One region of the Vogesella facilis genome, then DNA from elsewhere that is predicted to be linked to it. Evidence: riboswitches for the same ligand, from Rfam matches in the RefSeq annotation. Region 1 holds a riboswitch; each other region holds the start of a gene.
The links. A riboswitch is a leader RNA that binds a small molecule or an ion and turns the genes downstream of it on or off. The one in region 1 is predicted to bind glycine.
Positions count from the first base shown of each region.

Region 2: it holds a riboswitch for glycine, as region 1 does, so the genes downstream of both, gcvT (glycine cleavage system aminomethyltransferase GcvT) here and glyA (serine hydroxymethyltransferase) in region 1, are expected to answer to the same signal.
Region 3: it holds a riboswitch for glycine, as region 1 does, so the genes downstream of both, glyA (serine hydroxymethyltransferase) here and glyA (serine hydroxymethyltransferase) in region 1, are expected to answer to the same signal.

Region 1 covers NZ_JBHRXN010000026.1:7,679-9,936, reverse strand. Annotated here, with positions in the region: gene ACFOLG_RS09035 (LysR family transcriptional regulator) at 1-122, opposite strand, end outside; gene ACFOLG_RS09030 (NAD(P)-dependent oxidoreductase) at 228-872, shown strand; glycine riboswitch at 1,047-1,145, shown strand; glycine riboswitch at 1,147-1,242, shown strand; gene glyA (serine hydroxymethyltransferase) at 1,385-2,258, shown strand, end outside.
Region 2 covers NZ_JBHRXN010000036.1:448,422-450,679, forward strand. Annotated here, with positions in the region: gene gcvT (glycine cleavage system aminomethyltransferase GcvT) at 1-1,052, opposite strand, end outside; glycine riboswitch at 1,086-1,180, opposite strand; glycine riboswitch at 1,190-1,280, opposite strand; gene gluQRS (tRNA glutamyl-Q(34) synthetase GluQRS) at 1,438-2,258, opposite strand, start outside.
Region 3 covers NZ_JBHRXN010000009.1:25,072-27,329, forward strand. Annotated here, with positions in the region: gene glyA (serine hydroxymethyltransferase) at 1-1,199, opposite strand, end outside; glycine riboswitch at 1,286-1,384, opposite strand; glycine riboswitch at 1,386-1,484, opposite strand; gene ACFOLG_RS02970 (hypothetical protein) at 1,523-1,813, opposite strand; gene ACFOLG_RS02975 (hypothetical protein) at 1,923-2,135, shown strand; gene betA (choline dehydrogenase) at 2,257-2,258, opposite strand, start outside.

The sequences.
Region 1 (2,258 bases):
TCCAGCCGCCGCACGTGCTGGCTCACCGCCGACGGTGTCATCTCCAGCGCGCGCGCCGCGCCGTTCATCGAGCCCTGCTCGATCACCGTGGCAAACACCGCCATGCTGCGCAGTTCATCCATTTATGTAGCCCTGCTTCACAATGAATGAAAAATAGCATGGATTATCAAGCAGGGCGCCGTTTACTACCATGTACTCATGTTCCATCCCCCGTGAAGGAGTTCAGCATGAAGATTGCCCTTATCGGCGCCAGCGGCTTTGTCGGCAGCGCCATCCAGCAGGAAGCCCTGGCCCGCGGCCATCAAGTCAGCGCCATTGTCAGCCGCCCTGAGCGCATTAGCGCTGCGGCCAACCTTGCCGTGCTGGCGGCCAATGCCTATGACGCCGACAGCATCGCCGCAGCCGTGGCCGGCCACGACGTGGTGATCAGCGCCTTCAACCCCGGCTGGGACAAGGCCGACATCCGCCAGCTGTTCCTGCAGGGCCATGCCGCCATCGTGGCCGGGGTCAAGGCCGCCGGCGTGGCGCGCTTCATCGAGGTGGGCGGCGCCGGCAGCCTGTACGTGGCGCCCGGTCTGCAACTGATCGACACCCCGCACTTTCCCGCCGAATACAAGGAAGGCGCCGAAGGCGCGCGCCAGGCGCTGCTGCAGCTGCAGGACGAGCAGCAGCTGGACTGGGCCTTCGTGTCGCCGCCCGCGCTGCTGGCGCCGGGCGAGCGCAGCGGCCAGTACCGGCTGGGCGGCGACCAGCTGCTGATGGCCGGCGACGCCCCGGCCGGCATCAGCGTGGCCGATCTGGCGGTGGCCATCGTCGACGAGGCCGAAACGCCGCAGCATCACCGCCGCCGCTTTACCGCCGCCAGCGTCTGACGCGACGCAGCATCCCCCGCCCCGCCGGTACCGCAAACGCCCGGCGGGGCGTTTTGCGTCTGCAGCCACACAACTTGCTGCAGCTGCACATCGAATACTGTCCGACATGCGTTGACAGCCTCGGCCAGCTTCTCTAGATTGCGCCAAGCCACGCGGCCGATTGCAAGGTTGGCCGCCACCAGCGCAGGAGAGACTGCCCGGACAAGCGTCCAGCGGCAGCGCCGAAGGGGAATCGCCCCAGAAACTCTCAGGCAAAAGAACTGCACTGGTCAGGCACTCTGGAGAGTAGGCCCGCAACCGCGCGGCCTCGCCGAAGGCAGCATGGCCAGTGCACACTGCGCCGCAATCTCTCAGGCAAAGGGACAGAGGGGGCATCGTCCGGTGATACCGGGCGGACGCCCATCCATCTGTCTGCCGCATCCAGCAGACCGTCCGCCCGTCACCGCCCGTTTTATTCAAGGCGCGGTGCGGCCAACCTTTTGCCGCCTGCGCCGGCGACCAGGAGATACGCGATGTTTACCCAGGATATGCAGATTGCCGGTTTCGACGACGCCCTGTGGGCCGCCATGCAGGCCGAAGACCAACGCCAGCAGGACCACATCGAGCTGATCGCCTCCGAGAACTACACCAGCCCGCGCGTGATGCAGGCCCAGGGCAGCCAGCTCACCAACAAATATGCAGAGGGCTACCCCGGCAAGCGCTACTACGGCGGCTGCGAACACGTGGACGTGGTGGAGCAACTGGCCATCGACCGCGCCAAGCAGCTGTTCGGCGCCGACTACGCCAACGTGCAGCCGCATTCCGGCAGCCAGGCCAATGCTGCGGTGTACATGGCGCTCTTGGAGCCGCACGACACCGTGCTCGGCATGAGCCTGGCCCACGGCGGCCACCTCACCCACGGCGCCAAGGTCAACTTCTCCGGCAAGATCTACCACGCGGTGCAGTACGGCCTGAACCCGGAAACCGGCGAGATCGACTACGACGAAGTGCAGCGCATGGCCAACGAATACCAGCCGAAGATGATCGTGGCCGGCTTCTCCGCCTACTCGCTGATCGTCGACTGGAAACGCATGAGCGAGATCGCCGACAGCATCGGCGCCTATTTGTTCGTGGACATGGCCCATGTGGCCGGCCTGGTGGCGGCCGGGCTGTACCCGAACCCGATTCCGCACGCCCACGTGGTGACCACCACCACCCACAAGACCCTGCGCGGCCCGCGTGGCGGCCTGATCCTGGCGGCGGCCAACCCGGAGCTGGAGAAGAAGCTGAACTCGGTGGTATTCCCCGGCATCCAGGGCGGCCCGCTGATGCACGTGATCGCCGCCAAGGCAGTGGCATTCCAGGAAGCGCTGCAGCCGGAGTTCGTCGACTACCAGAAGCAGGTGC
Region 2 (2,258 bases), on a different contig from region 1:
GGCATTTTCACCACGCGCACTTCGGTCAGCGTGCCGCGCAGGTCCACCAGGGCGGTGGCGCCGGTGGCGGCCGGTACGCGGGCGATGGCGATGGAATGCTTCAGCGTCGGCGAGAAGGTGCCGCTGGTGATGATGCCTTCGGCACCGTCCACCACCACTTTCAGGCCTTCGCGCAGCACGCCGCGGCCTTCCAGCACCAGGCCGACCTGCTTCATGGCCACGCCGGCGGCCTTCTGCGCCTGCAGTGCCTGGCGGCCGATGAAGTCGCGCTCTTCCGGGTTCCAGGCGATGGTCCAGCCCATGCCGGCTTCCAGCGGCGACACGGTTTCGTCCATGTCGTGGCCGTACAGGTTCATGCCGGCTTCCAGGCGCAGGGTGTCGCGGGCACCCAGGCCGATCGGCGCTACGCCGGCAGCTTGCAGCTGGTTGAAGAAGGTGATGGCTTCGGCAGCGGGAATCATGATTTCCAGGCCGTCTTCACCGGTGTAGCCGGTGCGGGCGACGAACCAGTCGCCGAACGGCAGCCCCTGGAACACTTTCAGGCCCTGGATGGCTTCGGCCCAGTCCGGCTTAACCGCACAGACTTTGGCGATGGCTTGCGGACCTTGCACCGCCAGCATGGCCAGGTCGCGGCGCACGTTCAGTGCCACGTCGAAACCGGCGGACTGCTTGTCCATCCATGCCAGGTCTTTTTCGGTGGTACCGGCGTTGATCACCATGCGGTAACCGTTGGCCGCCAGGTACACGATCAGGTCGTCCACCACGCCGCCTTGCTCGTTGAGCATGCCGGAGTACAGTGCCTTGCCTTCGAAGCCCAGTTTGGACACGTCGTTGGCGATCAGCTTTTGCAGCCAGCCTTTGGCGTCGCTGCCGGTGATGTCCACCACGGTCATGTGGGACACATCGAACATGCCGGCGTCACTACGCACGACTTCATGTTCTTTCAGCTGCGAGCCGTAATGGATGGGCATTTCCCAGCCGGCAAAGTCGACCATCTTTGCATTGGCGGCGATGTGCGCATCAAACAGGGGGGTACGTTTCGGGGCCGTCATGGGCAAGTCCTCGGAGTGAGTTTTTCCGCTAGCTCACACCCCTCTGTCCCTGCACCTGAGATTTTCCGGCATTGCGCCGTTAGCCCCTTCGGTGGGCGCGATATGCGCCGCTCTCCAGATTCTACGGACCTTGCGATCCGATTCTTGCAGTCCTTTTGCCTGAGCGATTGCGGGTGCACTTGCGCCTTCGGCGGCAGCCCTGCGGCTGCACTCTCCTGCGGAATGCGGCGATTATCGTCGCCCCCCGCCGGCTTGGCAAGTCGGGTTTTGTCCATTTTTCAGGCACTTGCGGCAAGTCCTTGCCTGCCGGGCGTGATATTTCGCTTTGCGGCCAACCGCTTAGCGTGCCAGCCACGGCTGACGCGGTGGCTGGTAGCGCAACAACTCAGGTAATGGTCACCGGCCCGGCCGGCACCCGCGACAGCGACCACTGGCCGTGCGCCCACTGCCACAGCTCGGCCAGGCTACCCGCCTCGGCCGGCGCGGCGTGGCCGAGGCGCAGCAGCGCCAGCCGCAGTTCCTGCGCCGCCAGCGCCGGGGTAATCGCCGGCGCCAGCGTCTGCTTGGAGAGTTTCTCGCCGGCGGCATTCACCATCAGCGGCAGGTGGCAGTGGCTGACCGCCGCGCCGCCCAGGCATTGCCGCAGCCACAGCTGACGCGGCGTAGACACCAGCAGATCGGCGCCGCGCACGATGTCGCTGATGCCCTGCTCGATGTCGTCCACCACCACCGCCAGCTGGTAGGCCCAGAAGCCGTCGGCGCGCAGCAGCACGAAGTCGCCGATGTCGCGCTGCAATTGCTGCGCGTAGTGGCCTTGCAGGCGATCGTCGAAGCCCAGCACGGCGTCCGGCACCCGCAGCCGCCAGGCGCGCGGCGTGCGCCCCGGCGCCACGCCGTGGCGGCAGCTGCCGGGGTAGACCATGCCGTCGACACCACGTTGGCCATGTTCCGCGATTTCCTTGCGCGTGCAGCCGCAGCCGTAGGCATCGCCCTGGGCGATCAGCTGCGCCAGCGCCGCGCGGTACAGTGCGTGGCGCTGGCTCTGGTACACCACTTCGCCGTCCCACTCGAAGCCGAACGCCTGCAGCGTGCACAGGATGTTGGCCGCAGCCCCCGGCATTTCGCGCGGCGGATCCAGGTCTTCCATGCGCAGCAACCATTGTCCGCCGCGGCTGCGGGCCTCGAGGTAACTGCCGACCGCCGTGG
Region 3 (2,258 bases), on a different contig from region 1:
TCGCTGACTGCCGGGTTGTCGATATCGTCGAGGATGTCGCACACCCAGTGCGCCACCTGGCGGGCTTCGGTTTCCTTGAAACCGCGGCTGGTGATGGCCGGGGTGCCGATGCGGATGCCGCTGGTCACGAACGGGCTTTGCGGGTCGTTCGGCACTGCGTTCTTGTTCACGGTGATGTGGGCGGCGCCCAGCGCGGCGTCGGCCGCCTTGCCGGTCAGGCCCTTGTCGATCAGGCTTAGCAGGAACAGGTGGTCGTCGGTCTTGCCGGACACGATGCTGTAGCCGCGCTCCTGGAACACCGCCACCATGGCGCGAGCGTTGGTCAGCACCTGTTTTTGATAGTCGACGAACTCCGGCTGCAGCGCCTCCTGGAACGCCACCGCCTTGGCGGCGATCACGTGCATCAGCGGGCCGCCCTGGATGCCGGGGAACACCACCGAATTCAGTTTCTTCTCCAGCTCCGGGTTGGCTGCAGCCAGAATCAGGCCGCCGCGCGGGCCGCGCAGGGTCTTGTGGGTGGTGGTGGTCACCACGTGGGCGTGCGGAATCGGGTTCGGGTACAGCCCGGCCGCCACCAGGCCGGCCACGTGCGCCATGTCCACGAACAGGTAGGCGCCGATGCTGTCGGCGATCTCGCGCATGCGTTTCCAGTCGACGATCAGCGAGTAGGCGGAGAAACCGGCCACGATCATCTTCGGCTGGTATTCATTGGCCATGCGCTGCACTTCGTCGTAGTCGATCTCGCCGGTTTCCGGGTTCAGGCCGTACTGCACCGCGTGGTAGATCTTGCCGGAGAAATTGACCTTGGCGCCGTGGGTGAGGTGGCCACCGTGGGCCAGGCTCATGCCGAGCACGGTGTCGTGCGGCTCCAGCAGCGCCATGTAGACGGCGGCGTTGGCCTGGCTGCCGGAGTGCGGCTGCACGTTGGCGTAGTCGGCGCCGAACAGCTGCTTGGCGCGATCGATGGCCAGCTGCTCCACTACGTCCACATGTTCGCAGCCGCCGTAGTAGCGCTTGCCGGGGTAGCCCTCGGCATACTTGTTGGTGAGCTGGCTGCCCTGGGCCTGCATCACGCGCGGGCTGGTGTAGTTCTCGGAGGCGATCAGCTCAATGTGGTCCTGCTGGCGTTGGTCTTCGGCCTGCATGGCGGCCCACAGGGCGTCGTCGAAGCCGGCAATCTGCATATCCTGGGTAAACATGGCGCTCTCCAAACGGGTGGGCTGCGGCCAACGTTGGCCGCAAGCCCGATAAACGGGGTGGGTGGTCGCTGGCGACCGTGTTTGCCCCCTCTGTCCGTGTGCCTGAGAGATTGGGCGCGTGGTGCTGCTGACGCGCCGTGCTGCCTTCGGCGAGATGCGCGGGCGCGCATCTGCTCTCCAGAGAGCCTGGGCAGGACAGTTCTTTTGCCTGAGAGTTTTCGGGGCGATTCCCCTTCGGCGCCGCCGCTGGGTGCGTACCCGGGCGATCTCTCCTGTCTGCCTGACATGGCTGTCAGTCAATCTAGAGAGCACCCGGAAGGGCGTCAATGCATGCCGGCGGTGGCTTTTTTACCGCCCGGCAGCGCGGTGGCGGCGTGGCGCGCAGCGGCGGCGAAAAGCACACTATTTGCGTCGGTCATGGCATGAAAGCGGTCGGCTATGGCAATGCGGCGGCGGCGGCCGGCAGCATGGGTGGCCGATTCTAATATTTTGATTTTTATGAGAAATGCGGCTTTTTTGCGACAGTTTGCCTGGCCGGCGGGAGGCGGGCGCTGGCGATGGTGTGGCGGCGAGGTGTTTTCGTTATCGACTGTAATGGATTCGTAAAGATACATTTATATGATCAGTATCGAACATTGATGTCGCAATCTTGATGTTGCATTGCACAAGATGGCGCTACAATTCCGGCATAGTTTGATGACTGAAAACATATTGGAAGCTGAAATGAAATACATTATCTCTAGCCTGCTGGCACTGCTGCGTAACAACAACACTCAACTGGAAGCCGGTCTGCGCGTGAATTACGCCCCGCATGGCTATGTGAAGAAGTTCGACGGCACCGTGGTGGCCTACGACAAGGCGCGCGGCGTGCTGGTGGCCTGGCCGCGTGGTGGCAGCGACTGGCTGTCGAAGGAAGATCTGGCAGTCATCTGCTGAAATATTCGGATATGAAAAAACGGCTCGCAACTGGCGGGCCGTTTTTTTTGTCCTGCCGATGGCGCCAATAAAAAAAGCGCACCACACGGTGCGCCAGAAGGGAGGCCATACCTCAGACGAATC